DNA from 2 places in the Schaalia turicensis genome. Region 1 is predicted to be linked to the other one. Evidence: riboswitches for the same ligand, from Rfam matches in the RefSeq annotation. Region 1 holds a riboswitch; the other holds the start of a gene.
The links. A riboswitch is a leader RNA that binds a small molecule or an ion and turns the genes downstream of it on or off. The one in region 1 is predicted to bind ZMP and ZTP.
Positions count from the first base shown of each region.

Region 1 (14,771 bases):
CGTATTCGCTTAGAGCAGCAAGAACGGGAGGATGCGCGCCAGCGGGAGCAACAAAACAACCGTTCCGTGCCGACGAGATCGAACCGCATGCCTGATCAAGTGCAGAATCTGAGGCAATGATGCCTTTTAAACCGGTAAGGTTCACTCTTTACTTCCCTGAGTTCGCTGAGTGCAGAGCCATCTGAGTCGGAGCAAAACCGTTTGTCACGATGGATTCGACAACATCGGCAGCATTTTCAAAGGTCACGTCCCATTCGGGGCGGTCTTTGGCGCTCAGACGAGCAAGAACAAAGTCTGCGGGGGCCTGCCTGCCCGGCGGGCGACCGATACCAATACGCAGGCGATGATAGTCCTTCGTTCCAAGGACCTGAGAAATGGACTTCAACCCGTTGTGGCCACCTTCGCCACCGCCCTTTTTCAAGCGAAGCTCATGCGCAGGAAGATCCAGATCGTCGTGAATGACTAGAAGATGACCGGCATCGATTCCAAGGAACTTCATCAGTCGGCCAACCGGGCCACCCGAGGTGTTCATATAGGAATCCGACTTTGCAAGCACAACCTTCGGGCCGGGCACACCACCAGGAAGAATTCCAAGACGCACATCCGCTACGTGGGTGCCACTTCGATGAGATGACCACGATGCACCTGTACGTTGGAGCAACACATCTTCGGTCAACTGACCGACATTGTGACGGGTCACAGCATACTGCTCCCCCGGATTACCAAGGCCAACAACAAGCCACGCGGATGAAGACGTCATACGTCGATTCTGCCATTAGCGTCCACACAATGACGTATAAGGCGTTGCACACCACGCGGACCGAAGTGGGTTAGCGGGCATATGCGTTGCTCACGTAGGCTTGTCAACAGCTACTCCGTTTGTTCACCATCTACCCTAGGCATTGCAATGTTTCTTCCTCAGCGTTCCCCCGGCCAAGACTGGCTCGGTGTCGTTGTTGCAATCCCGGAGCCGTGGGTCACACAGCTGACAGAACTTCGCTTGAACCTCGGAGATCTTCAAGGGTCGATGGTGCCGGCGCACATTACGATCCTTCCGCCGACGCCGTTCCCCTCGGGCGAGCGTCCCGAAGTCATTCGTCACCTGCGTGAAGTGGCAAAACACCACCGCCCCTTCCGCGTGGCCCTCAAAGGCAGTGGCTCATTCCGTCCGATTTCACCGGTTGCCTTCCTCAATGTGGATCACGGTGCGCGTGAATGTGAAAGCCTCGCCGACGAAGTCCGCACTGGGCCGCTGAACATCGAGCAACGTTTCCCCTACCACCCGCACGTCACCTTGGCGCAGGGTCTTGAGGATCCTGTGCTTGACTTGGCCGAAGATATCGGCGATACCTTCGAAGCCTCGTGGATTGTCCCCGGATTCCGCCTCGACAAAGTCGATGAACGAGGTATGTACTCCACCATGGCCCTATTCGACTTCGAAGCAGCCACACTCTAATCTCTTCACCCCCTCGCTCAGGGGATCCGTCACGTTCGTTGTGTCCACTCATCCGCCACCGTTACGGTGAATACATGACGAAAGAACAGGTGGCCTCGTCCCCTCAAACACAAGAGGATGCCATCCCCACTTCCGCACCCCCGCGTCTCGGCGACGCGCTCCGCGCCCCGACCCTGGGCGATAAGGTCGCCCAACTTGGCGCCTGGTGGGCACATACGCGCCTGGCGCGCATGCTCGCACGCTACAACGGGGTCTCCGGCAACCTAATTTCTTCAGGCATGGCCCTGACCGCAATCCTGTCATTGACCGCCGCTTTGACCGTTCTTGTCACTGTTTTCCTGTCGATCATCGGCGACAATCAGGAGCTCCGCACCGCATTCTTCGATGCGATTGCGCATGCCATCCCATCCCTGATCCAAACAGATGACAACCCGAACGGCATGGTCAGCCCCGATGATTTCGTGATGACCGGAGCCGTGTCGATCACCGGCATCATCGCTCTTGCGATCATGACGTGGAGTGCCATCGGCGTGATTGGACAGCTCGCGAATTCGATTCGCAAAATGTTCGCGATCCCCACGGTCCCCGACAATCCGGTGATACAGATTCTGCGTAACGCGCTGGGGGCACTCGGCCTTGCGCTCTCCATCATTCTGGGCGCCGGCCTTGGCATTGTCGTCGATCTTGGTGGCCAGTGGATCCTAGGCACGATTGGTTTGTCTTCCGGACCCGTTGCCACCGGCCTGCTGAAAATTGCTTCCTACGTGGTCGCTTTCGTCGTCTATGCGCTGGTCACATGGCTTCTCATCTGGGTTGTCGCACGCGTTCATCCTCCGCGCAAAGACCTGATCTGGGGGCTGGCAATCATCTCAGTCGCATCGATCGTGCTACGAATTCTTGGCACGTCTGCAGTCAGCGCTTCGTCGAGCCCACTCCTTGCGGCGGGCGCTTCCATCATCACGCTGATCCTCTGGATCAACCTACAAATGAGAGCTTTCCTGATGGCATGCGCGTGGATGGCAAACCCGCCGGCACCCGGAAAGCCCGCGGATGCTGACGAAGTCCATTTCACAGAACGCCCGAACTACATCACCTGCTCGGATCCGCGAACACTGCTCTGGCCACACCACCCGATTTCCGGGGAAGTTCGCCCCGACCCGTTGTATTCGGCAAGCCGTGACTTGGAGTGGCAGACGATCAAGTAACTGCCCTCCGCCGTTAGTTCACGAGGCCGGGCAGGCTGAATACGACTGTGGGGGAACACCAGATGGTGTTCCCCCACTTCGCTTGTTCATGCTCGAGTTGAAAAGAAATCCAGAAGATTCCCTTCCGGGCCCCACGACAGCCCTAGCGGTCAAACCTGGTAGGTCACGGTGAGTGGTGCATGATCAGAGAATCGCTGGTCGTAAGCCTGAGCACGCCCGATCGCGAATGTAGTCGCGGTCGATGCCAGAGTCGGAGTTGCATAGTGATAGTCGATGCGCCAGCCCGTGTCGTTATCGAAGGCTTTGCCTCGCCACGACCACCACGTGTACGGCCCCTGCACGTCACCGGCTAGGTCACGAACAACGTCATGCCAGCCGGCATCGACCCAATCGTTTAGGAATACGATTTCCTCGTCCAAGACACCCGCACGTTTATTGTGGTTCGGCATCCAGTTCTTTATGTCCTGACGTGAGCGAACAACGTTGTAGTCACCGCAGACGACAGCCTTTTCACCCGACGCAAGAATCTCAGCCATGCGCTCGCCAATGCGAGGCAGATGAGCCATCTTCGCTTCTTGCTTCGGCGTATCCTTTTCACCCGAATGGAAGTATGCGGACACAACACGAACACTCTGAGAGTTCGCGGTGACAACGGCTTCAATCCAACGCCCAGAGTCAACGTCAGTGTCCGCGTCCCCCAACCCTGCGCGAACATCATCTAGGGTTGCACGGCCTCGTCGCACTGCAATCGCAACACCCGCGCGACCTTTGATGCGACACGGCTCGGTGGCAAGCAACCACTCTTGCCCCAAGATGTCTTCGGTGATCTGAGTATCGGCGCGCACTTCCTGCATCAGCAGAACATCCGGGTCTTCGACCGCAATCCAATCAAGAAAACCACGTTTTACCGCTGCGCGGATCCCGTTCAGGTTAATGCTTGTAATCTTCACGCTTATCCCTTGTGCGTTGAATTCGGCAGGGTGTCAGTCGCCCAGCGTGGCAACCATGACCGCCTTGATCGTGTGCATACGGTTTTCTGCCTGATCGAAGACGATCGAAGCGCCTCCTTCGAAGACCTCGTCGGTCACTTCGATACCATCCATACCGGTGGCTTCAAACAGCTGCTCACCGATCACGGTCTTACGATCGTGATACGCCGGCAGGCAGTGCATGAACTTTGCCTGCGGGCCAGCCTTTTCCATCAGCGAAGCATTCACCTGGTAGTCACGTAGCATCTCGATGCGTTCATTCCAGACATCTTTCGGCTCGCCCATCGACACCCAAATGTCAGTGTGGACGAAGTCAACACCCGCAACACCTTCATCAACCTTGTCGGTCACCGTCACCTTCGCACCGGTTTCTTCGCCAATACGGCGTGCGTGAGCGATGCATTCTTCATCCGGCCAAAGTTCACGCGGCGCAACAATGCGGACATCAGCTCCGATCAACGTGCCATTGACCAGCAGGGAACGACCCATGTTGAAACGAGCATCACCAACGTAAGCGTAGGACACCTGATTCAGAGGCTTACCCGCGTGTTCACGCATGGTCAGTGAATCGCAGAGCATCTGAGTCGGATGCCAGTCATCGGTCAGACCATTCCACACCGGAACACCGGAGAGCTCCGAAAGAACCTCAACCTTTTCCTGCTCATCACCGCGGTATTCGATACCGTCAAACATGCGACCCAGAACGCGAGCGGTATCAGCAGTCGACTCCTTGTGTCCCATCTGCGAACCGGAAGGATCTAGATAGGTGGTGTGTGCCCCCTGATCGAAAGCTGCCACCTCGAAGGAGCAACGCGTGCGCGTCGACGTCTTCTCGAAGATCAGCGCAATATTGCGCCCCTTGAGGTGCTGAACCTCGGTACCATTCTTCTTCGCGGCTTTGAGTTCAGCTGCCAGATCAATCAAAGACAGCCATTCGGCAGGAGTGAAGTCGATTTCGCGGAGGAACGGACGACCATGAAGAGCGTGAGGCATGGATGCTCCTTGTGAGATTGTGTAGGTCTGAAAGTAGGAACGTTGAACGTTCGAGGCGTCAAACGTTAAACGCGTGCGGGTAAAGTATCGCGCACAATCGGGCAAGTCATGCAGTGCGCCCCGCCACGTCCGCGGCCAAGTTCATTGCCGGGGATCGTAATGACCTCGAAACCCTGGTCCGAGAAGTAGTCGTTCGACACCGTATTTCGTTCGTATGACATGACGACACCGGGCTCTAGGGCAAGGAGATTCGAACCGTCATTCCACTGTTCGCGTTCGGCGGTCAAGGAATCCGTGGGGACCGTCAGCACGCGGATGGAATCGAATCCCAATCCGGCAGCGATGACGTCATACATCTCATCAGCTTCGTGAACGGTGATATCCAATTCGCCAGCAGCACCGGGGCGAATCACCTGAGTACGAACCTTCCCCAACCCGGCATAGGCAGTAAATGTTGCTTCATCGAGCATCGTGAAAATCGTGTCGAGGTGCATCTGAGCACGCTTCTTTTCGATCTGCAAAACAATCACGGTGGACGCTACTTCGCCGGCAAAAAGCCTGCGAGCAAGACGTTCAATTCCCTGTGCAGTCGTACGTTCTGAGGCGCCAATAATCAGTGTGTCGTTTCCAGCGTTAATGATGTCGCCACCTTCGATTGTGGCCTGGCCGTCAAGAGTCCCGTGATTCCAGAAGGGGATGTTGAGATCAGCGAAACGCGGGTGCAACCGGTAGACGATCTCTTGGTTGATCGTTTCGCGACGACGAGCCTGTTTCCGCATAGACAAAACCGCAACTCCCCCGCCGATCCACGACGAGGTGTCACGAGTGAACAGGTGGTTCGGCAACGGGGCAAGAATGAAGTCATCCAAGTCCATTCCGGAGATCCAGGCGGACTTCGGTTCATCGATCTGTTCTAAAAGCTCACGCTTCGTCATGCCGGCAATCAAGATCTCGGCAAGGTGAGACGAATCCAGTCCGGCTGTAAAAGCGCGGAGTGAATCCAAAGCTGCAGGACCAACCGTTTTATCGGTGAAAACGAGTTCCAGGGCTTCATCACGACCGCCTGGAACTTCGAGGGCTTCAGTCAAAAGAGTCGAAAAATCAAGAACCTCGATGCCATGACGACGCATCTTTGAGGTCATCGCATCGTGTTCTTCTTGGGCGCGCTCCAACCAGATCACGTCATCGAAGAGGAGTTCTTCCATGTTCGTTGGCGTAATACGCGACATTTCGTTACCGGGACGGTGAACGAGGACTGTCTTCAGCGCACCAACTTCAGATGTGACTGACGGATTCAATGAACTCACTATCTTCAACTCCAACATATGTGGCACTGGGGCGGAGCCTCAACGCCAAGGCTCCACCCCACCACCACAAACAGTTACGCGAGGCGCTCTGCTGCCTCGACAACGTTCGTCACCAGGAGCGCGCGAGTCATGGGACCTACGCCCTTCGGGTTCGGGGACAACCACGATGCGACCTGGTCAACACCGTCTGCAACGTCGCCGCGCAGGCGAGCCTTACCGTCTTCACCTTCAACGCGGGATACACCAACATCGAGCACTACTGCGCCCGGCTTCACCATGTCTTTGGTGATCAGTCCAGCACTACCCGCTGCGGCCACGACAACGTCCGCCTGACGCACGTGAGCAGCAAGATCCTTCGTGCCGGTGTGGCAGACGGTGACGGTTGCATTGATTTCCTTGCGGATCAGTAGCAAACCAATCGAACGGCCAACAGTGACACCGCGACCAACAACGCACACATCCTTGCCACGAAGGTCAATGCCGTGTCGTTCCATCAGTTCGATGACGGCGCGAGGCGTGCACGGAAGCGGAGTATCGATCGGCCCAGAGCCACGAAGAACCAAGCGACCAAGGTTCATCGGGTGCAGGCCATCTGCGTCCTTCGCAGGATCAATGCGTTCTAGGATCGCGTTCTGGTCGATGTCCTTCGGCAGTGGCAACTGAACGATGTAGCCCGTGCATGCCGGGTCAGCATTCAACTGGTCAATCGCTGCTTCAATTTCAGCCTGCGAAGCCGTTTCCGGCAGGTCAACGCGGATGGATTCGATACCCACTTCAGCGCAGTCGCGATGCTTACCCGCAACGTAGGACACCGAACCGGGATCTTCACCGACGAGGATCGTGCCAAGGCCGGGCACAACACCACGAGCGCGGAGATTCTTCACACGCTGGGCAAGTTCCGCCTTGATTGTGGCAGCTGTACCCGCACCGTCGAGGACCTTAGCGGGCCCTTCCCAGGGAGCCCTCATTCGCCAAGTCCAACGTAGAGCGGACGAGCGTCGGTCAGAGCCTTCACGCGTGCGCACAGGCCGTCAACGTCAACCGATGCGCCCGATGCCCCCTGAACCAGCGTGGTGCCGATGATGTCGGCGACCTCAGCGAAGTCCTTGGCGTCGAAGCCACGGGTTGCTAGAGCCGGCGTGCCGATACGCAGACCGGAGGTGCGCATCGGGGGACGCGGATCAAAGGGAACTGCGTTGCGGTTGACGGTAATGCCGACCTCGTGCAGAAGATCTTCTGCGTCGCGACCGTCCAGCTTCGATTCGACGAGGTCAACGAGGACCAAGTGAACGTCGGTACCACCGGTGACCAACTTGATGCCGGCTGCTTTCGCATCGTCTGCATTGAGACGATCAGCCAGTAGCTGAGCACCTTCGAGAGTGCGACGCTGACGATCCTTGAATTCTTCGGTCTGCGCGATCTTCATGGCGATTGCCTTTGCGGCAATCGCGTGCATGAGCGGACCGCCCTGCTGGCCGGGGAAGACTGCGGAGTTAATCTTCTTGCCCCACTGCTCGCCACGAGACGACAGAATCATGCCCGAACGCGGGCCACCGATCGTCTTGTGGACGGTAGTGGTGACAACGTCAGCGTGCGGGACTGGGCTGGGGTGCAGGTCTGCTGCGACAAGGCCGGCGAAGTGTGCCATATCGACCCAGAGTGCTGCGCCGACCTCGTCAGCGATCTCACGAAATGCCGCAAAGTCCAGATGACGCGGGTAGGCGGACCAGCCGGCGATGATGACCTTGGGGCGCTCACGCAGAGCAGCTTCGCGCACCTGCTCAGCCTCGATACGCATGGTCTGACGGTCGACCTCGTAGGCCACCGCGTTGTAGTTTTTGCCGGAGAAGTTGATCTTCATGCCGTGGGTCAGGTGACCGCCGTGAGCGAGGGACAGGCCAAGAATCGTGTCGCCCACGTTTGCCATCGCCATCAGGGCTGCAGCGTTTGCTTGCGCGCCGGCGTGTGGCTGAACGTTGACGAAGTCGGCACCCTTGAAGACCTGTTGTGCGCGCTCGATCGCAAGGTTTTCTGCGACGTCAACGGCTTCACAGCCACCGTAGTAGCGACGACCCGGGTAGCCTTCCGCGTACTTGTTCGTCAACACGGATCCCTGCGCTTCTAGGACTGCGCGCGGGACGAAGTTCTCTGACGCAATCATTTCGAGGGTCGCCCGCTGACGTGCCAGTTCAGCGTCGAGCACAGCCTGAATCTCGGGATCCAGCTGGGCAAGGGTCATGTCATTAAGGGAATCCATTGGGTTCTCCTGCTCCTTGAACTGCCGATTTCTCGGTCGGCGCCTTAGCCCAGGCGGGCGGCTATGGTGCCTGTTCATCGCTCCCCGGTGGTTTCCCACCTGTTCGCCAGTCACGACTCATCCACCATATCGCGAAGCGACCAGTTCGCGCACTGCCTTCCCACGTACGAGGCCGCCTCCATCTAGGCACTCCCCGCCTGCTATGGGGCGGATGTGGCGAAAGCCGAAACCGTCGCTCACACTCACCAGCGAGAAGCGGTCTCGGCCTCGTGAATCAATTCCTCAGCAGTGCGTGCGTCACACATCCGCCTGGGGAATAGACGAAAACTAGCGGGAGAACACCACGGTTCGCGTGCCGTCCATGAGGACGCGACGCTCGGCGTGCCAGCGGACTGCCTGAGCCAAAACGCGACGTTCCACGTCCTGGCCAAGCGCCACCATGTCCGGCGTGGAGTCGGCGTGCGTCACGCGCGTGACGTCCTGCTCGATGATCGGGCCCTCGTCCAGGTCGGCGGTCACGTAGTGTGCGGTCGCACCAATGAGCTTCACGCCACGATCATGCGCCTGCGCGTACGGGCGAGCACCCTTGAACGACGGCAGGAACGAGTGGTGAATATTGATGACGCGCCCCTGCATTTCTTCGCAGACCTTCTCAGACAGAATCTGCATGTAGCGTGCCAGAACAACTAGCTCCACCTTTTCCGAGCGGACCAGGTTGAGCAACTCACGCTCAGCGTCAGCCTTCGTTTCCTTCGTCACCGGAATATTCAGGAAGGGAACGCCGTAGAACTGAGCAACGGGAGCAAGATCCGGGTGGTTACCCACGACCGCGACAACCTCGATCGGCAGGCCCTGGCTACGCTGACGGTAGAGCAAGTCAGTCAGGCAATGGCCCTCGCGCGACACCATGATGACCGTACGCAGGCGACGACCGAGGGCATCAATATGCCAGGTCGCATCAAAAGTCTTCGCAACCTTCGCCAGACCTTCTTCGACGGGACCTCGACCGACCGGCGAGTCAACCTCAATACGCATGAAAAACAGTCCCGAATCCGGATCCCCGAACTGCTGGGACTGAATAATATTGCCGTTCACACTGCCGATCACACCTGTCACCGCGTGGACAATACCTGGCTGATCCGGACAGGACAGCGTGATGACAAGCTTCGTGTTTTCTACGGTCGATTCACTCATGGGTACAGATTAGCGGGTTTACTCATCGCCCAGTATCCACGGCCATAATGTCCTTAGTCAGCCCTGATAATCCAGTTCCTCGTCACGATCGAGAATCGCTTGAGCAAGGTCTTCACAAACAATCAACGAATGAGCAATGCCACTACGCAGCGACACCAGTAACGACAATGCGCAGACCCATGTGATGGCCTTCTTGCTCAACAAAACGCTCGTTCTTTTCAGAGCGTTTCTTCGGGTGTGCAAGTAATATTTCGTATTTCACCCAGGCCATGAGCGAAATGCATAGGAGAGCGAAGCCCACTGGGATACACAAATTGTTGGGCACGATATTCGTTGCGCATGTGCAGGTTTTTCACGAATTGCACCCATAACAGCTGAACTTGATGCTGTGGCTACATTGATGCTGGTCAAAGGCTTGTTTCGTTCATTTTGTAGATAGACGCGTGGTAGCGAATCGGGGTGGTCACGCGGTGAGCTGAGCAAATAAGAAGTGGCCACGAGCTTAGCCCGTGGCCACTTCCTTCCCTGTCAATCAGACAGGATCAGCGTTTCAACGAATCGCGTTGATGCTCAGTTCACTTGATGAAACCGAGAGCCTTCACTGCGTCATACTCTTCCTGCAGAGCCTTGATGTTGTGATCGATGCCTGCGCGAGTTGCCTCGGAGATCTCCAGACCGTCGACAATCTGCCACTCGCCACCGTCAGAGGTGACCGGGAAGCCGAAGCAGAGGCCTGCTGGGACGTCGTAGTGGGTGCCGTCGGACATGACGCCCGCAGTGACCCATTCACCCTCGGGGGTGCCGTGGATCCAAGAGTACATGTGATCGATTGCTGCGTTTGCAGCCGATGCTGCTGAGGATGCGCCACGAGCTTCGATGATGGCGGCGCCACGCTTTGCGACAACCGGACGGTAGGTCTCAGAGAGCCATGCTTCGTCAACCAGGTCAGCAGCCTTCTTGCCAGCAACGGTCGCGTAGGAAACGTCCGGGTACTGGTCTGCGGAGTGGTTGCCCCACACGACAACGTCCTTAATGTCGGCAACTGCTGCGCCGGTCTTGTGGGCCAGCTGAGCAACTGCACGGTTGTGGTCAAGGCGCATCATTGCGGTGAAGCGGGATGCCGGAACATCCGGAGCAGCGTTCTGAGCAATGGTGGCGTTGGTGTTGGCCGGGTTGCCAACGACGAGGACGCGGATGTCGTCTGCTGCGCCATCGTTGATGGCCTTGCCCTGCGGGCCGAAGATGCCTGCGTTGGCTTCCAGCAGGTCTGCGCGCTCCATGCCCGCCCGACGCGGCATTGCGCCAACGAGGTAGGCAACGTTGGTGCCTTCGAATGCCTTGGTGGCATCGTCGAAGATTTCAACGCCGGCAAGGGTCGGGAATGCACAGTCATCGAGCTCCATTGCGGTGCCTTCAGCGGCCTTCACGCCCTGGGGGATCTCAAGAAGGTTGAGCTTGACGGGGACATCGGGACCGAACAGCTGGCCGGAGGCAATACGGAAAAGCAGGGCGTAGCCAATGTTGCCGGCGGCGCCGGTGACGGTAACGATGCGAGGTTCTGCCATGATTCGGCACTCCTTCTTAGTTTGTGTGCGTCGGCGGTGTTCGCCGTCGCCTGGTGGCGGTTTCGCCACATACTGACGTTCCAAGCCTAAACGCTTTCGGCGTGGGAAAACAGGGCTAGCAGTCCTACTTTTCATATACGCAAGCACGTGATCTAGACCATGATTAGAGTTGCACATACGTACATTCGTTTTCGAGCCTTGCATTTTCTAGGTTGCGTCGAGGTCACGCGGTGGAGGTCATCATGGAATCGAAAGAAAACACAGGTCAGGAGTCACCTGAAGACACCATGACCTACGTGTCTGGGCCGTCGAAGTATTGGACAGGTGATCCGCGCGATCTGCTGGTTGCCTCTGAGGCGTTCGACCTGAATTCCTTCATTCGTGACGCCACGCCCGGTTGGGGCGCAAGCAAAAAGAAGGCGTTGAAAGCGATGGCTAAGCGGGCAGTTGATTTTTCTGAACTCCAAGAACGCCTGTATGCCGCGTCGAAGGAAGGTGCGTCGGATTCAGTTCTGTTGATCCTTCAGGGTTTAGACACGGCTGGTAAGGGCGGAATCGTTCGCCACGTCATCGGGCAAGTGGATCCGCAGGGTGTTGCTCTGAAAGCATTCAAAGCGCCCACGGAAGAAGAGCGTGCCCACGATTTCCTTTGGCGTGTCCGCCCACACTTCCCCCGCCCGGGATACATCGGTGTTTTTGACCGCTCGCACTATGAGGATCTTCTGGTTCCCACCTCCGCGCGTAACGCCAACCAAGAATCTATCTTCACCGCTGATGAGGATGAGCTAAACCGTCGCTATCACGATATCTACGAGATGGAATTAGAAGCCGTTCGAGCCGGGATGAAGGTCATTAAAGTCTGCTTGGTCGTCTCCTATGAAGAACAGGGGGAACGTCTGATGGAGCGCTTGGAGCGCCCAGATAAGCACTGGAAGTTCTCCACGGGTGATCTCGATACTCGCGACAACTGGAGCGCCTACCAAGACGCTTATTCCGAAGTGATTCGCCGGACCTCGACGCGTATTGCTCCGTGGTATGTCATTCCTGGCGACCACAAGTGGTATGCACGCTTGGCAGTCCAAGAGATCCTTGTCCGTACGCTCGAAGGCATTAACCCCACATGGCCACAAGCCGATTTTGATGTCGATGCTGCGAAAGATCGTCTTTCGGCTTCGCTCACTCCTGAGGTTCTGTCATCTCATGCCCACGAGAAGTCGGGTGACGCGGGATCCCAAGATAAGAATGAGGGCGAATCAAAGTCCAAGAAATCCAAGAAATTCGACAAGAAGAAGTCGGACTCTTCCGCTTCACAAGATGCGCCCCACATTTCCGTGAGCGCCTGGGGATAGGTGCTCCCCGCTCACTCCCGGCTATGAAGGGAGAGAGCGACAATAAAGTTTCGGCCTCGTCGATAATGAAATCAACGAGGCCAAAACTGTGGCGCTACGCTTATCGCGCACAGCCGTCAAACCGGCGCAGCACTTAAGCTGAGAAGGGTCACTTGCGGTTCTCGCGGTAGTACTCGATGAGAGCCTTCGTGGAGGCATCCTGCGCGTCGAGTGCAGCCAAGTCACCTTCGATGGCCGGCAAGATCTGCTTGGCCAGGACCTTGCCTAGCTCTACGCCCCACTGGTCGAAGGAATCGATGCCCCAGACGGCGCCCTGGACGAAGGTGATGTGCTCGTAGAGAGCAATCAGTTCGCCAAGAACACGCGGGGTCAGGGCCGGTGCCATGATCGACGTGGTCGGCCGATTACCGGTGAAGACGCGAGCCGAAACGATGGCCTCCGGGGTGCCCTCGGCGCGAACCTCGTCCGAGGTCTTGCCGAATGCCAGAGCCTTCGTCTGAGCCAGGAAGTTCGACAGGAACAGCTCGTGCATGTCAGCCTCGCCATCCTTCAGGGGCCACGCCGGGTTAGCGAAGGCAATGAAGTCGGCGGGAACCATGCGGGTGCCTTGGTGAATCAGCTGGTAGAAGGCATGCTGACCGTTGGTTCCCGGTTCGCCCCAGAAGACCTCGCCGGTCTCGTAGGTGACGGGAGCACCATCGCGCCGGACGGACTTGCCGTTCGACTCCATGGTCAGCTGTTGAAGGTAGGCCGGGAAGCGGTGCAAGTACTGCGAGTACGGCAAGACAGCGTGTGTGTCGGCACCGAGGAAGTTCGAGTACCAGACATTCAGCATGCCCATGAGGATAGGCAGGTTTTCTTCCGGCTTCGCGGTGGCGAAGTGGACGTCCATCGCGTTGAAGCCCTCAAGGAATTCAGCAAAGCCATCCGGGCCGATCGCGATTGCCAGCGAGGTGCCGACAGCGGAATCCACGGAGTAGCGGCCGCCCACCCAGGACCAGAAGCCGAAAGCATTGTTCGGGTCGATGCCGAACTCAGCGACCTTGTCCAGAGCGGTGGACACGGCGACGAAGTGCTTGGCGATGGCGCCCTTCTCGGTTGCCTCGTCGGTAACGATGCCACGGTCGCGCAGGGCGCCGAGGAACCAGTCGCGCACAACCTTGGCGTTCGTGATCGTTTCAAGCGTCGTAAATGTCTTCGACGCAACAATAACCAGGGTGGTTTCCGGATCGAGATCCTTCGTGGTCTCACCCGCGTCGGTCGGATCAATGTTCGAGATGAAACGGCATTCAAGACCATCCTGAACAAAGGGCTTCAGGGCCTCGTAGGCCATGACCGGGCCCAGGTCCGAGCCACCGATACCAACGTTGACAACCGTTTCAACCGGCTTGCCGGTAATACCGGTCCACTCGCCGGAGCGAACGCGCTCTGCGAAGTCGTAGACCTTGTTCAGAACCTCGTGAACGTCCGCGATCGCATCCTGGCCGTCAACGGTCAGCTCGTCGGTTGCCGGGCGACGCAACGCGGTATGCAGAACAGCGCGGTCTTCGGTGACGTTGATGTGCTCACCGGCGAACATGCGATCGCGCAGGTCGTAGACACCAGTCTGCTCAGCAAGAGCCAGCAGGTCAGCAAGCACGCCTTCGTCAATCAGGTTCTTCGAAAAATCAACGTGCAGGTCGGCGCCGTCAATCGTCCAGCGAGTTGCGCGGTTCGGATCAGCTCCGAACCAAGCGCGAAGATCCGGGTCAAAAGCGTCGGCACGTCCGTCCAGTGCTTCCCACGCGGGAGTCATTGTGGGGTCAACGACCGGATTGTCAGTCATGAATTCTCCTGTATCAATGGATCTGCGATGAGTTCGCGGTTCTTGAATGAAAAAACAGTTTTGGTCGAATCAGACGATTCGGCGATGTCTTACTCGGGATCTGCGTCTGCGATGGAAATCTCGACAGCGGGCTTACCCGAATCCTTCATCGAAACGATGCGCTGAACCGGGCTGAGCTCTCGCCACCACTGATCGAACGGACGACGATTGCGGATATCCAGATCCTCAAACATGTTCTTCACCAGGCGAGCTTCGATCTGGTTGCGTACCTGACCGATGTACACGCCCTCGGATTCGCCACGATTGAACTGGTTGTTGATGTGGTCGAGCGCGCGGTGAGCAAGACGCGTTGCCAGCAGGCGGTCGAACGGGCTGGGCGAACCCCCCTGTTGCAGGTGGCCGAGCGCCGCATGACGCACGTCGTATTTGCCGTCAGATTCTGCCTCGTACACGGACGCAAGGAATTCGCGGTCGTAGTACTTCGACACTGCCTCGTTGACGAGGACCAGGAACAGACGGCGTCCTTCAGCGAAGGAATCAACCATGCGCTTCGTGTCATCAGCGATCTCATTCAGAGTCACATCATCTTCGTTGAGATAGATGTACTCAGCACCGGATGACAGTGACGCCA
Region 1 is NZ_CP048928.1:1,370,969-1,385,739, forward strand. Features, by position in the region: gene mfd (transcription-repair coupling factor) at 1-145, opposite strand, end outside; gene pth (aminoacyl-tRNA hydrolase) at 149-760, opposite strand; gene G5S47_RS06050 (2'-5' RNA ligase family protein) at 908-1,456, shown strand; gene G5S47_RS06055 (YhjD/YihY/BrkB family envelope integrity protein) at 1,531-2,661, shown strand; gene G5S47_RS06060 (exodeoxyribonuclease III) at 2,811-3,617, opposite strand; gene argF (ornithine carbamoyltransferase) at 3,645-4,643, opposite strand; gene G5S47_RS06070 (arginine deiminase) at 4,709-5,941, opposite strand; gene G5S47_RS06075 (bifunctional methylenetetrahydrofolate dehydrogenase/methenyltetrahydrofolate cyclohydrolase) at 6,025-6,918, opposite strand; gene glyA (serine hydroxymethyltransferase) at 6,915-8,207, opposite strand; ZMP/ZTP riboswitch at 8,248-8,331, opposite strand; gene purU (formyltetrahydrofolate deformylase) at 8,535-9,401, opposite strand; gene G5S47_RS06090 (hypothetical protein) at 9,459-9,602, opposite strand; gene G5S47_RS06095 (malate dehydrogenase) at 9,977-10,966, opposite strand; gene G5S47_RS06100 (PPK2 family polyphosphate kinase) at 11,209-12,315, shown strand; gene pgi (glucose-6-phosphate isomerase) at 12,464-14,140, opposite strand; gene G5S47_RS06110 (6-phosphofructokinase) at 14,230-14,771, opposite strand, start outside.

Region 2 (14,771 bases), 130 kb from region 1:
GAGCCAAGGGGCACATATTCAGCAGTGGCGATCATCCAAATTTCTGGCAATCATCGGCGCGGGAATCGGGCTCCTCTTCACTGGCGTGCTCTTCCTTGCCGGACGCGGAGACCCGCCAATCATCTTGCTTCGCGGCGGCCTGATCGGTGCGGTCGTGGTCGCCGGCGTGCTGTTCGCATTACTTCCGCTTTGGTTACGCACGTCGAAAGACCTTTCAGTAAGCCGTGAACGAGAAGTTCGCGAGGCCGAGCGCGCCGACATCGCAGCGCACTTGCATGACTCGGTTCTTCAAACACTCACACTGATTCGTTCGGCCGCTTCCGACCCCGCTCGCGTACGAGCACTAGCGCTTGCAGAAGAACGAGAGCTACGATCCTGGCTCTACACCGGTCGTACGCAGGCAAATGAGTCATTGTCGCAAGCAATCCGAAACACCGTCGAACAGGTGGAAAGCCGTCACGGTATCCCCGTTGATGTTGTTGCGGTCGGAGATACTGTCCCGGGTCCTGGTGAGCTAGCGATGGTCGCCGCAATCGGAGAAGCTGTAGCGAATGCCGTCAGGCACGGCGAACCTCCCGTTTCTGTATATGTTGAAGTTCGACCGAACGTTATCGAAGCGTTCATCAAAGACTCCGGTTCAGGATTTGATCTGGCTTCAATCCCGAGCGATCGGCACGGCGTTCGTGACTCAATCATCGGTCGTATGGAACGCGTAGGAGGAAAAGCCAGAATCAGAATGCTTCAGAGCGGAACAGAAGTAGAACTCAGCCTCCCAAGAGAGTAAGCAAACGCTCAATAACAAGAAACACTTATCCGCAACCACGGCAGTGAAGAAAAGCGAAGAGAATAGACCTATGACAATTCGACTCATCGTGATTGACGACCACGCAATGGTTCGCGCTGGTGTTCGCGCAGAACTTGAAAACTCCGGCGCAGACCTCGAAATCGTCGGCGAAGCAGCAGACGTTGATGGAGCAATCGCGGCATGCCATGAACTTCGCCCCGATGTCGCCCTGCTCGACGTTCACCTGCCCGGAGGTCGCGGTGGCGGTGGAGCAGAGGTTTCCGCTCGATGCCAAGATATTGAGGGTCTACGCTTCCTAGCCCTCTCTGTCTCAGACTCACCCGAAGATGTCGTTCAGGTCATCCGAAGTGGCGCTCGCGGGTATGTCACCAAGTCGATTTCTACCCCCGAACTCCTTGAAGCTATCGGTCGTATTGCTGCCGGAGACGCGGCGTTCAGTCCTCGCCTTGCCGGCTTTGTGCTTGACGCATTCGGCACTGGGCAGGTTGCCATCGGTGACGACGAACTCGATCTTCTCTCCGCTCGCGAACAGGAAGTCATGCGTCTGATTGCTCGCGGTTACACGTACAAGGAAGTAGCCTCCGAGCTCTTCATCTCGGTGAAAACAGTAGAAACACACGTATCGGCTGTGTTGCGCAAACTTCAGCTGTCGAACCGTCACGAACTGACCCGCTGGGCAATGCAACGTCACATCGTGTGAGGTCAGCCTCGTGAATAAAAATCGCGAAGCCGAAAGTCTGCTGTGAACCCGAACGCATTTCGACCCTGAGGCGCGAAAGGCGACCGAAGAGGCGCCCCCTGAGCCGGCTGACGCGGTAATCTCCATTCGTTACGAATATTGCTTTGGCATTCAGAGCTTTCAGTAGGGGAGACCATGCACCGTATCGGATTTGACCGCGACACCTACCTGCGACTCCAGTCTCAGCACATCGCCCAAAGGCGCGCTGACTTCGGTGGAAAGCTCTACTTGGAGTTCGGCGGCAAACTCATCGACGATATGCACGCATCGCGCGTATTGCCCGGCTTCACCCCGGATAACAAGGTCGTCATGCTGAAGGAACTTGCTGACGACGTCGAAATCATCGTCGCCGTGAATGCCAAGGACTTCCAACGTCATAAAGTGCGCGCAGACCTCGGCACCACCTACGACGACGAGGTCCTGCGCCACATCGACGAATTCCGCGACTACGGACTGTACGTCGGCTCTGTTGTTATTACTCAGTGGACTGACGATAATCGCGAAGCGCAGGCCGTGAAGCAGAAGTTCGAGCGCCTCGGTATTACCGTTTACCGCCACTTCCCGATCCCCGGCTATCCGAACGATGTTGCGCGCATCGTCTCGGATGAAGGCTACGGCGCAAATGAATACATCGAGACCGCCCACGACCTGATCGTCGTCACCGCCCCCGGCCCGGGCTCCGGCAAGATGGCAACCTGCCTGTCCCAGCTGTACCACGACCACAAGCGTGGCATCCGCTCCGGCTACGCGAAGTGGGAGACGTTCCCGATCTGGAACCTGCCTCTAGACCACCCGGTTAACATCGCCTACGAGGCGGCAACTGCTGACCTTGACGACATCAACATGATCGACCCCTTCCACCTGGAAGCCCACGGCGAAAAGACCGTTAACTACAACCGCGACGTCGAAATCTTCCCCGTGTTACAGCGCTTGTTCACGCAGATCCTGGGCGAATCCCCGTATCAGAGCCCGACCGACATGGGTGTCAATATGGCGGGCAAGTCGATCTGCGACGACGACGCGTGCCGCGAAGCGTCCAAGCAGGAAGTGATCCGTCGCTACTACAAGGCATTGGTGACCGAAAAGAAAGAACTGTCTGAGCCGGTTCAATCGGAACGCATCGCTCTGGCGATGTCAAAGCTGTCAATCACGCCGACCGATCGCCCAGTTGTCCCGCCGACGGTTGCGCTCGCTCAATCAACTGGCGCTCCGGCTGCTGCGATTGAACTGGCTGACGGTCAGATCGTCACGGGTAAGACGTCGGCTCTGCTTGGCTGTTCATCGGCCATGTTGTTGAACGCCCTGAAGATCCTGGCGGGTATCGATTCTGAGGTGAAGCTGCTGTCGCCCGACGCGATCACGCCGATCCAGACTTTGAAGACTCAGCATCTGGGTTCCGCGAACCCGCGTCTGCACACCGACGAGGTCCTGATCGCGCTGGCCGTCTCTGCTTCCACTGATGGCAACGCCCGCCGAGCTCTTGAATGCTTAGGCGAGTTGAAGGGCTGTGACGTTCATACTTCGACGATTCTCGGCTCAGTGGATGAAGGCATCTTCCGTTCGCTTGGCGTTCAGGTGACGAACGAACCCGTCTACGCAACCAAGTCGCTGTATCGCAAGAAGTAGAACTGGTTGGGTTGAGCGGGCGTGAGTGCGCTTGTACCGAGGTGCCGTGCTTGTTCAGCGTTTGCCGTGCTTGTTCACCGTCTTCGTAGAAGCAAACGTGTGTGATCTGCGTTTTTACGGTGCTTGTTCACGCGAAGGGTAGCGTGCTTGTTCACCGTGGGGCTGCGCTTGTTCACTGTTGCGGGCGTGATTGCACGCTGTCATGGTCGCGCTTGTTCACCCGAAGTCCCGGCTACTTCTCAGGATGAACACCTGTCGGACGTTTTGCAGATTGGTTTCTACATGGTCTGTTTTAGGCTAGGAGAGCGATGACTGATTTCACTTCTCTTCCCGATCTTGGCTCCGCTTCATTCTCAGAATGGGGCGGTGTGCCAGAACCTGGGCCTGAGTCGCCGGTGTATGACTTCCCCGGCGGATCCGTTCTAGGTGAGGATGTTGTGCCCGTTTTGGATGAAACTGAGTACTTCTCTCAGGCGAATAGGACCAGCTCGAAATCTGCGTTCGGCTATTCGGGCAATGGAAGTGAAGAACCTTCAGACTGGCAGTCCCGGCCTCGTTTTTCTGAACCGGACGAACTCATTAGAGAACTCAACGATCAGCAACGCGAAGCTGTCGTCCACGACGGTGGACCGCTACTGATTATGGCGGGCGCGGGATCTGGGAAAACGCGCGTGCTTACTCACCGAATTGCCTACCTTCTTGCTACAGGGCGAGCCACACAAGGGCAGATTCTTGCGATCACGTTCACCAACAAAGCCGCCGCAGAAATGCGTGAAAGGGTTGGCGGGCTGGTCGGTCATGGCGCGGCGTATATGTGGGTTTCGACGTTCCATTCGGCCTGCGTGCGAATCCTGCGACGTGAGCACGAGGCCGCCGGTCTGACTTCGTCGTTCACCATTTATGACGCGCAGGATGCTCAGCGACTCATTCAAATGATCCTGAAATCGATGGATGTCGACGTGAAGCGATACTCACCCAAAATGATCGCGGCCAAGATTTCAGATCTAAAAAATGAACTGATTACTCCCGCCAAATACGAGGAAACCTGCGCAAACGACCCAATTTCAAAGATCGTCGCAAACACCTATCGCGAATACTCAAAGAGAATGCGCGAATCGAATGCGCTGGACTTCGATGATCTGATCATGGCAACGGTGCAGTTGCTGAAAGACAAGCCACTGATTGCTCAACAGTATCATCGGCGCTTCCGCCACATTCTGGTGGATGAGTATCAAGACACGAACCATGCGCAGTATGTCCTGGTTCGCCTACTTGTCGGCGATGGCGATGACGGAGTAGAACCCGGTGAGCTCACCGTGGTTGGTGACTCAGACCAGTCGATTTACGCCTTCCGCGGTGCAACAATCCGCAACATTGAGCAGTTTGAGCGCGATTTTCCGGGTGCTCGCACAATTCTTCTGGAGCAGAATTATCGGTCGACACAGAATATTCTCTCTGCCGCGAATGCAGTGATCGCGCGCAACCAAGGGCGTCGACCAAAAAACCTGTGGACAGCTTCAGGCGATGGTGCGCTCATCACTCTTGACGCAGCTGATTCTGAACATGATGAAGCACGTTTTGTCGTGTCTGAAGTTGATCGCCTGGCTGATCAGGGTGCTTCATATGGTGATGTTGCAGTCTTTTACCGTACAAACGCCCAGTCACGTGCCATTGAAGAACTCCTTGTGCGTCAAGGAATTCCCTACCGCGTGGTCGGCGGAACACGATTCTACGAGCGCAAAGAAATCAAAGATGCGCTGGCCTACCTGCAAGCGATCTCCAATCCTGATGACAGCGTTGCCGTCCGCAGAATTATCAACGTTCCGCGTCGTGGGATCGGCGCAAAAGCTGAAGACGCTATCGCAGTCCATGCTTCTCGATACGGTATTTCCTTCGGCCAAGCTGTCCGAGACGTCTGGGAAAGCGAAGGATGCCCGCTGGGTGAAAGTGAAGGTATTGAATGGCAATATCCGACGGTCAGTCAAAGCGATGCGACATCGCTCGTCGATGTTGCCACCTCTTCTGATTCTCCTTCGGGTAAACCTTTCCCATCGAACGCCACAGACTTAGGGAAACAAACAAGCGAGCCTTCCCTTGTTGAGTCTGAAACACCGGGGGCCATCGTAGACAATGCGCTCAGTGCGTGGGCAGACGTAGAGGTACGTACATTCGAGCAAAATCCGCCGGATGCTCAAGATGTAAACTCGGCCTCGTCGATCGGAAATTTGCCCAGCCGGCAGTTGCCCCCCAGTGGTGAACAGCGCGAGGTCCTTGGCCTTTCTCCGCGAGCGCGAAAGTCGATTGCTGCGTTCTGGGGTCTTATCGAATCTACTCGGCAAGCAAGTGAAAAGGGTGTGTCGACTGCCGATATCCTCGAGGAGATCCTGGATAAGACTGGATACCTCGCTACGCTACGAAAGTCGGAGGATCCTCAGGATGCTTCGCGCGTGGAAAACCTTGCAGAATTGCACTCAGTAGCGATTGATTTCGCGCACGTGAACCCGCGCGGTAGTGTGGTCGACTTCCTTGAGCGAGTCGCACTCGTTGCAGATTCGGATCAAATTCCATCTGAAGACCAGCGAAGTGGTCAGGTGACGTTGATGACAGTGCATACAGCGAAGGGGCTGGAATTCCCCATCGTGTTTGTCACCGGCATGGAAGATGGGACCTTCCCGCATCAAAGGTCGCTTGGGGATGAGTCTGAGCTTGCGGAAGAGCGTCGCCTTGCGTACGTGGCAATTACGCGTGCGCGTGAGCGACTGTATCTGACTCGAGCCTCTATTCGCTCAGCTTGGGGTAGTCCGCAAGAGATGTTGCCGTCCCAGTTCCTCGCAGATATTCCGCCGGAGCTATGCGATATTCGCCGATCCTCAACTGCAAGTGAACGACTGCGTTCGCGCGAAAACTCCTGGGGGAGCGGATGGGGATCGGGCTCCTACTCTTCGCACACCGGTCGTGCCTTGGATGATGATGGGCCAGTTTTTGGCTCCGGTAAAGCAGAAACTGCCTCTCGAGTCACAGGTATTCGAACCGGGAAAACCATACGCATGGGTGCGCAACAAACGTCACGCAATACGCACCGACCACTCCTTGACTTGAAGGTTGGCGATAGGGTTAAACACGCGAGTCTGGGGGAGGGAACTGTTGTTGGCCTCGAAGGTCAGGGGAAAACAACGGTTGCTCGGGTCAAATTCAGCGAAGCGGAGAAGCGCCTGCTTCTTCGAGTTGCACCCCTAGAAAAAATCTGAATCGAACATAAATTGGCGTTCTTAGGACGAACGGCCTAAATGGTCGTTAGTCTGTTCAATGACAAGCCATAGATGACAAAGGAGTCCACCCGTGGACCTGTATGAATACCAAGCACGTGACATGTTTCGAAAGCACGGCGTTCCCGTACTGCCCGGGCTTACCGCAACGACTGTCGAAGAGGCGCGCACAGCGGCAACTCGTCTGCTCTCAGATGGCGCCGAGCTTCTCGTCGTCAAAGCGCAGGTGAAAACCGGTGGCCGCGGAAAGGCAGGTGGCGTCAAACTTGCTTACACTGCCGCAGAAGCCGCTGAAAAAGCAGAGGCAATTCTTGGACTCGATATCAAGGGACATATCGTCAAAACCCTGCTGATCGCATCGGGTGCCGACATCGCCGAGGAATACTACTTCTCGATCCTCCTTGATCGATCGAACCGTCGCTACCTTGCAATGTGCTCCCGCGAAGGCGGTATGGACATTGAAACCCTGGCGAAGGAACGCCCCGAAGCCCTAGCTCGCGTGCCTCTGAACCCCGTCATCGGAATCAACGATCAAGTGGCACGGGAGATCTTGACGCAAGCGGGATTCCCCGCTGAACGCCAGGATCCCCTCATTCCGGTCCTCGTCCTGCTCTGGGAAACCTACCGCGACGAGGACGCAACCCTTGTCGAGGTCAATCCTCTTGTCACTGCCACCGACGGTACCGTGTGGGCAGTCGACGGCAAGGTCAGCCTGGACGACAACGCCCGCTTCCGCCATCCGGAACACGAAGAACTCGTCGACCGAGCCACCCAAGATCCCCGCGAGGCGCTGGCGAAGGAAGCCGGACTGAACTACGTGCGCCTCGAAGGTGAAGTTGGCATCATCGGTAACGGTGCTGGTCTGGTCATGTCAACCCTCGACGTCGTTGCGATGGCCGGTGAAGATCTTGGCGTAAAACCGGCAAACTTCCTCGATATCGGTGGCGGTGCTTCGGCTGAAGTGATGGCAAAGGGCCTCGACATCATCCTCGGCGACGAGCAGGTTCGCTCTGTCTTCGTTAACGTTTTCGGTGGCATTACCGCATGTGACAAGGTCGCGGAAGGCATCATCGGAGCTCTCGAAGTTCTTGGCGACTCTGCGACGAAGCCTCTGGTGGTTCGCCTCGATGGAAATAAGGTCGCCGAAGGTCGAGCGATCCTCCAGGCGGCGAACCATCCGTTGATCCACATGGTTGAGACCATGGACGATGCCGCACGACGTGCAGCTGAACTTGCTGCCGAGGCCGTTGCTTCACGGCCGGCTCAGAACTGACCAGACGAAAGACAAAGGACGAAAAGAATGTCGATTTTCCTTAACTCTGACTCCCGTGTCATCGTCCAGGGTATGACGGGCGCTGAAGGTCGCAAGCACACGCAACGGATGCTGAGCGCCGGCACGACCATTGTTGCTGGCACTAACCCGCGCAAAGCCGGCACCAGTGTCGACTTTGACGTGGTTGGCTACGGCCCGGCCGCTGACCGGGTCGAAAACGGAACAGTGTCCGTACCCGTGTACGCCACTGTTGCTGAAGCAAAAGAAGCAACGAACGCGAACACTTCCGTCATCTTCGTTCCGCCGGCCTTCGCGAAGGGAGCCGCACTTGAAGCGATTGATGCTGGCATCGAAACGATCGTTGTGATCACCGAAGGTATTCCTGTCGCAGACTCAACCGTTTTCGTGTCGCATGCACTGAAGAAGGGTGTTCGTCTGATTGGCCCGAACTGCCCAGGCATCATTAGCCCAAACCAATCAAACGTTGGTATCACACCAGCAGACATCACCGGTCCGGGTCGCATCGGCCTAGTTTCTAAGTCCGGCACGCTCACGTACCAGCTCATGTACGAACTCCGCGACTTTGGTTTCACCACCTGCCTTGGCATCGGTGGCGACCCGGTGGTCGGAACCACCCACATCGATGCCTTGGCGGCGTTCGAAGCCGACCCCGACACCGATCTGGTTGTGATGATCGGCGAAATCGGTGGCGACGCAGAAGAACGAGCAGCTACCTGGATCAAGGAAAACATGACGAAACCCGTTGTCGCCTACGTTGCTGGTTTTACAGCCCCCGAAGGCAAGACCATGGGGCACGCTGGCGCGATCGTTTCCGGTTCTTCCGGTACTGCTGCGGCAAAGGCCGAGGCCCTAGAAGCAGTTGGTGTTCGCGTCGGTCGGACTCCGTCGCAGACCGCTCAGCTTGCTCGAGAAATCCTCTCAAAGTAGTTGCACACTATGCCGGTTTTGGCAGGGCAAACTGAAGAGGCCGGAAGCGAACAGAACACAAACTCTGCAAACGGAGTGGCCAGAACACAAACTCTGAAAGCGATCTGATCTCGCTTCCACACTGAGGTAGGTCTCAATCTGACGGTGGCCGGTGGTGCGAAAGCCCTACCGGCCACCGGTGCGTCATGATGGATAACGCTATGAACGTTACGCCTGAGACTTCACCAAGCGTCACCACAACGACGTACGCTCCGACGCGGAAAACTATTCGCGTGAGCATGCCTGACGGTTGGGCGCGCGCCATGCTTTCGGGCGTTGAAGCAGCATTCGTCGGTTGGGCTACCTGCGTTCTTATCGTCATGGGCTCCTTCCTGACGGTCGCGTCGAACCCGTGGGTGTCAAAAATCGGCTGGGACACGGTGTTCGCGTCCAGTTCGGATGTCTTCGGAGTCCTCTTCGGCGCATCAGTTCATACAGAAACCGTCACCTATCACGCCATCCCCACTCTTGTGTCGATCGGCCTCGTTGTGTTGCTCCGACTCTTCTTGCGCGGAGGCGAAGAGTTCTCGCCATCGTCGAACTGGTTCGCCGTTCCTGCTTTCACTGTGATGACCGCTTTCCTGATCGGTTCGGGTGCTTCGTATGTGCGCTGGTGGGAAGCGATGCCGGGTGCCCTATTCGTTTCGCTTCTCGCGTCGGCGTGGGCGTTTTTTTCTTGTGGTGACCATCCACTTCGCCGGTGGGGAGTCCCGCGCCTCATTCGTTTAGGAATTCGCGAGGCCGCAATCGCACTCACAGTCGTCGTCGGATCTGCGGCGGTTCTTACTCTGATCGCCCTTCTTACTCATACCTCACAAATCGCGGGGATCCACCAGCTCCTGCTCACGACATCTCCAATTGAGGACGCGCTTGTTGGACTCGGTCAGTTATTTTTCGCCCCAACAATCTTGGCGTGGACGTTGGCTTGGTTTGCTGGACCCGGATTCTGGGTCGGAGTCGATGCGCTTCATTCGCCCACGTCAGCCCCAACTTTGCCGATCCCAGGTATCCCTGTCTTGGGCGCGATGCCCAATATCACTCCAAGCTATTGGACGATCCTCGTTCCGATTGCGATCGGTTTTGGCATCGGTATGTGGCGCGGAAGGAAGCGTCGGCAAGCATCGCTTCGTGAACAGTTTGTTCTTTCCGCTGTCGCATTTGTCGTGATCGGTGTTGGCTTCTGGATGTGGATGGCCATGTCAACCCTTCAGCTGGGGGCGACGCGCATGGTATTCCTAGGGCCGCATGTCGGTCCGACTACTGCGGCTCTGCTCAGCGAAGTTGGTTTGGCGTTTGTATTTGGTTGGGTGATCGTTCACCCGCGCTCGTTGAAGTGGATGCGCGATCAATGGGAGCTTTCGCTTCTTGACGCTGGGCAAACGGCTCCGTCTTCGACCGCGCTTGTTGAAGAATCGCCCTCCGATGTTTCGGCTTCAGACGTGCCTGTTTCGACCGCGCTTGTTGAAGCAGAAGAGACTCCGGAACCGGATGAAATTGATACTGACCCGACCGAGGAAGAACTCGAGGTTTTGGTGAACAAGCGCGCCGATGACACCCCCAAAGAATCCCAGTCGGAACCTGAACTTGTTCCATGGACACCGACTCCCCAAGTTGTTGAGCCGACGGTGAAGTCTCCGGCTCAGCAGGAAGCTGAACAAGCGCGCTCCGAAGATGCGCTTGCAACTGAGCGTCTTGACCTCTCTTCGCTCTCGACCGGTGAACAAGCGCGCTTGGAAGAGGGCGAATGAACACCGAACCGACTCATTGATCGGTGCACGCTCCGCTTGAACAAGCGCGGTTAGCTGTTCTGTATCCGGCGAAGGCTCCAACAAGCGTGCGCTTGTTCAAGCGTGCGAAGATCCCACGTTCGGCGCCACGGCGGTTCTAGTGGGTGCAGACAGGGAGTGTTCAGCGATCGACTGAGCGAAGGAACGAGGCCTCGCGCACTTTGTTTGCTAGTTTCTCACTTTGAAACGCGCGAAGACTGGGACGCTGAGCTTCGACGGAACCTTGAACAAGCGCGGTCGGCCTCGTCGATAACTGGCACGCGGAAGGCGAATGTGGGGCGAATCCCTCACTGGACCTGCTTGGAACGCACACGCGCTACGGGATACGATCGCCGTAGGTTGCAACTGGCGAGGGTGGATCACCACCGGGGAGCAACCCGAAGTACCCGTGAGGCGTCGCCCGCCTGGGCGCCGGGCATGATCAACCATTACTGGAGGAACCCATGTCCGTTCGCCTGGACAATCTCGAAGCTATTGACGTCCGCCCCATTACCCGCGCTCTTATTTCCGTCTATGACAAGACCGGTCTGATTGAGCTTGCCACCGCACTTGCTGGCGCTGGCGTTGAAATTGTTTCCACCGGCTCGACCGCCGCGAAGATCGCAGAAGCTGGCGTCCCGGTTACCCCCGTTGACGACGTCACCGGTTTCCCTGAGGTCCTCGAAGGTCGCGTGAAGACCCTGCACCCGATGATTCACGCGGGCATTCTTGCTGATCAGCGCAAGGCTGACCACCGCGAGCAGATCAGCGAACTCGGCGTGAAGGCATTTGACCTGGTTATTTGCAATCTCTACCCGTTCACTCAGACGGTTGCCGGCGGGGGTAGCTTCGACGAATGCGTCGAGCAGATTGATATCGGTGGCCCGTCCATGGTGCGTGCAGCGGCGAAGAACCATCCGTCGGTTGCAGTCGTGACCTCGCCCGATTCCTACGCTGCGGTTATTGAAGCTGCCCGGGCTGAAGGTTTCACGCTGAAACAACGTCGCGAACTGGCAGCACGCGCCTTCGCACATACCGCAACTTACGATCTGGCCATCTCCGGCTGGTTTGCCGATCAGCTCGATCTGGACGATGTCCGCGACGAATTGGACGAGGTCTGCGAAACCCACCTCGACGCTTCCGATGCTGCGTTCCTTGAGTCCCTCGGGTTTGCCGTCGACGGGGAATCCGAAGAAATCGTCGAAGCTGACGACGAAGAAGGCGACATGCCGGCGTTCGTCGCCGATGCTTTCGAACGCGTTGACTCCCTGCGCTACGGTGAGAATCCGCATCAGAACGCTGCCGTGTACCGCGAGATCGCAGACGAAGAAGACCTCGACGAAAACGAGCTTCTGCCCGGCATCGCCAATGCTCGCCAGCTGCATGGCAAGGCAATGAGCTACAACAACTACACCGACGGTGACGCTGCCCTGCGCGCTGTCTACGACCACGAGCGCCCCTGCGTCGCCATCATCAAGCACGCGAACCCCTGCGGTATCGCCGTTGCCGACGACGTCGCGGAGGCACATCGCAAGGCGCACGCGTGTGACCCCGTCTCCGCATTCGGTGGCGTGATCGCCGTGAACCGCCCGGTCAGCGTTGAACTGGCTAAGCAGATCGTCCCGATCTTCACCGAGGTTGTGCTGGCCCCCGGATACGACGAGGGTGCGCTCGAGGTCCTGTCTGCGAAGAAGAATCTGCGTGTCCTGGAAGTTGCTCCGCTGGCAGTCGGTGCCAGAGAGTTCAAGCAGATTTCTGGTGGCCTGCTGGTTCAGGACCGCGATGACGTCGATGCAGTCGGCGACGATCCGGCAAACTGGACGCTCGTCGCAGGTGAAGCCGCGGATGCTGCAACCCTAGCTGACCTTGAGTTCGCATGGCGCACGGTTCGCGCCGTCCGCTCTAACGCGATCCTGCTGGTTAAGGATGAGGCTTCGGTCGGCGTCGGTATGGGACAGGTCAACCGCGTTGATTCCTGCAAGCTTGCAGTCGAACGCGCAAACACGCTGGGAGGTCGCTCTACCGGTGACGCGGCCAAGGATGCGGGCGCAGATATTCAGTCCGCTGGCGGTGCGCGCGCAGAAGACATTCTTGGCGCAAAAACTGAGCAGCGTTCCATCGGCGCGGTTGCCGCATCCGATGCGTTCTTCCCCTTCGCTGATGGCCTGCAGGTCCTGATTGATGCCGGCGTGAAGGCTGTCGTTCAGCCTGGCGGATCCGTCCGCGACGAGGAATCCATCGAAGCTGCGAAGGCTGCTGGCATCACGATGTACATGACGGGCACGCGCCACTTCGCACACTGACCTGCATTTCGGCGAGGTTGTTGGAAACGGCGACATCGTCCACTGATTATCCCCCTGCTGGAGCGCTCCGGCAGGGGGAATTTCATCTGAGTACACTGCCGTGTGCGAAGGAAAGGTGAACAAGCGCGGTAAAGTGGCGAGTTTGCAAGGAACACCGAGAGCACGCGGAACGCGCGGAACCGAGAGACTGTGGTGCCTCATTTTGAGCCTCTGACACCCTGAAATCAGGCTCGAAGCTACAGCCCCGCGTCTGGATGCTCGGGGAAGAGTGGCATGACGCCCGGGATGTGACTGTGCGCAGTCAGAGGGTTCGTGGGAATCTCGAAAGCGACTTCCAAGAATGGGCGCAGTAGATTCGCCAGGTCGTCAGGCTGTCCGTCGGAGACGAAGATGACGTTCGGGTGCAGCTTCTCGGACTCGACGAGATCCAAGATAACGCGCGCATCCCCGCGTTCTGAATCAACCCAATACACGGTCCAATCCGGGCCCAGAGCAGACTGCCCCGAAACGATGAAACGTCGTACTCGGCACCCTGGTGGAAGCGCTGTCACAACATCTTCATCCAAGTCGATCATGATCCGCGGGCCGCTGACTGCGCGCAGGTTACCTTGCCCCAATTCGCGCGGGTCATTCACGGTCAGCGTCGACAGGTCGATACTTGCCGACTGATCATCGTGCCCCGGAGCTCCGGCGAGATGAGCGAGCTGTTCGGCGAGCTTCCACGTAAAAATCTCCGGGCGGACGTCGAGCATATCCGGTACCGACCAGCGGAACTTACAAACTGCGAGGAACCATTTTAACGGGTCAACTCCATCAAGGAGGAGCCCCTCGCGCAGGTAAAGAGCACGTTGCATTACCGCGTCGCGCACCGGATCATCGGCGAGCTTGCGCGCCTTCTTCAAGCGACGGTGAAAACGCTTTTGCGCCGAAGCATAGTCGTCGCCGTCAACCCACTGATCGCCCGGCCAGTTGTGCAGTCGAACAACCTCTTCACGCAGAGAAAACTGCTCGCCAACATAACCGCGATCAGCAAGCACGGTATCCCATGCCTGCACGATTTCCAAGGCGTGAGCGAATGGTGCGGGTACTTCGAGGTGAGGGATGACTGCAAGCTCCTGCCGTGCCGTTGACGCTCGCCAAGCAACAAATTGCGCGTGCGTGACAGGCTGGCCGTCGATGTCGCCCCAGCGTGGGTCGCTGGCTCTCGTTCGGGTTGCCTCGGCCCAGTTCACGAGGCCGGCCAGCAGTTTCTTACGTGGAACATCTGGGGTGTGGGCCGGAGCAATCGTGGGGTCTTGGGCATCAAATGCTCCTTCGATGTGCGCAACTGCTTTCAAGAGGAGGTTCCAGTTTGGAAGCTTTACGCGCTTCTTCGAGGCGAGTGCGACGGGGCTGAGGAACTGATCGATCAACCATGGGACGTCTCGGGAGTGAGCGATGCTGGCGATCTGGTCTCGAGCCACTTGCAGGGGAGCGTTTAATTCCGCGATGAGTGGGAGCGCTTGACGCTCTGCGTTGGAAAGCTTGCGACCGTCCGGGAAGCGTTTATGACTGCCGTGTTTGCCACGTTCGAGCATGAAAGCGCCGAAGGCTGGCATCTGGTGGTCGTTGGCAGGCATGAGTCTATTGTGTCGTACCTCTAGGTTTTCTTGCGCTCAACCGACCGCGCTTGTTCAAGAAACGAGGTGCTTGAACGGGCTTCATTGACCGCGCTTGTTCAAGCATCTGTGGGTTTTTGGCCGCGCTTGTTCACCGGATGGGGAGCGAGACGGGGACGCACAGCCTCGTATTTTTGAGTGGCGATTGGTGAACAAGCGCGGTGGTGAGTGGGGTGGGATTGGTGAACAAGCGGGGTGGTGAGTGGGGTGGGATTGGTGAACAAGCGCGGTGGTGGGGAGCGGGTTGAGACGCGTTGAACGCTCGCGCGGGTCGTTTCGCTGACGAGCGACAGGTACGATTGAGCCATGAATTCAACTCCTCGCCCCGTCCTCGTCGTTGATTTTGGT
Region 2 is NZ_CP048928.1:1,502,056-1,516,826, reverse strand. Features, by position in the region: gene G5S47_RS06680 (ATP-binding protein) at 1-784, shown strand, start outside; gene G5S47_RS06675 (LuxR C-terminal-related transcriptional regulator) at 855-1,505, shown strand; gene G5S47_RS06670 (DUF1846 domain-containing protein) at 1,680-3,170, shown strand; gene G5S47_RS06665 (UvrD-helicase domain-containing protein) at 3,479-6,418, shown strand; gene sucC (ADP-forming succinate--CoA ligase subunit beta) at 6,510-7,709, shown strand; gene sucD (succinate--CoA ligase subunit alpha) at 7,737-8,657, shown strand; gene G5S47_RS06650 (cell division protein PerM) at 8,936-10,444, shown strand; ZMP/ZTP riboswitch at 10,815-10,900, shown strand; gene purH (bifunctional phosphoribosylaminoimidazolecarboxamide formyltransferase/IMP cyclohydrolase) at 10,927-12,765, shown strand; gene G5S47_RS06640 (hypothetical protein) at 13,002-14,384, opposite strand; gene guaA (glutamine-hydrolyzing GMP synthase) at 14,730-14,771, shown strand, end outside.
Region 2: another riboswitch for ZMP and ZTP. It lies ahead of purH (bifunctional phosphoribosylaminoimidazolecarboxamide formyltransferase/IMP cyclohydrolase); the one in region 1 lies ahead of glyA (serine hydroxymethyltransferase).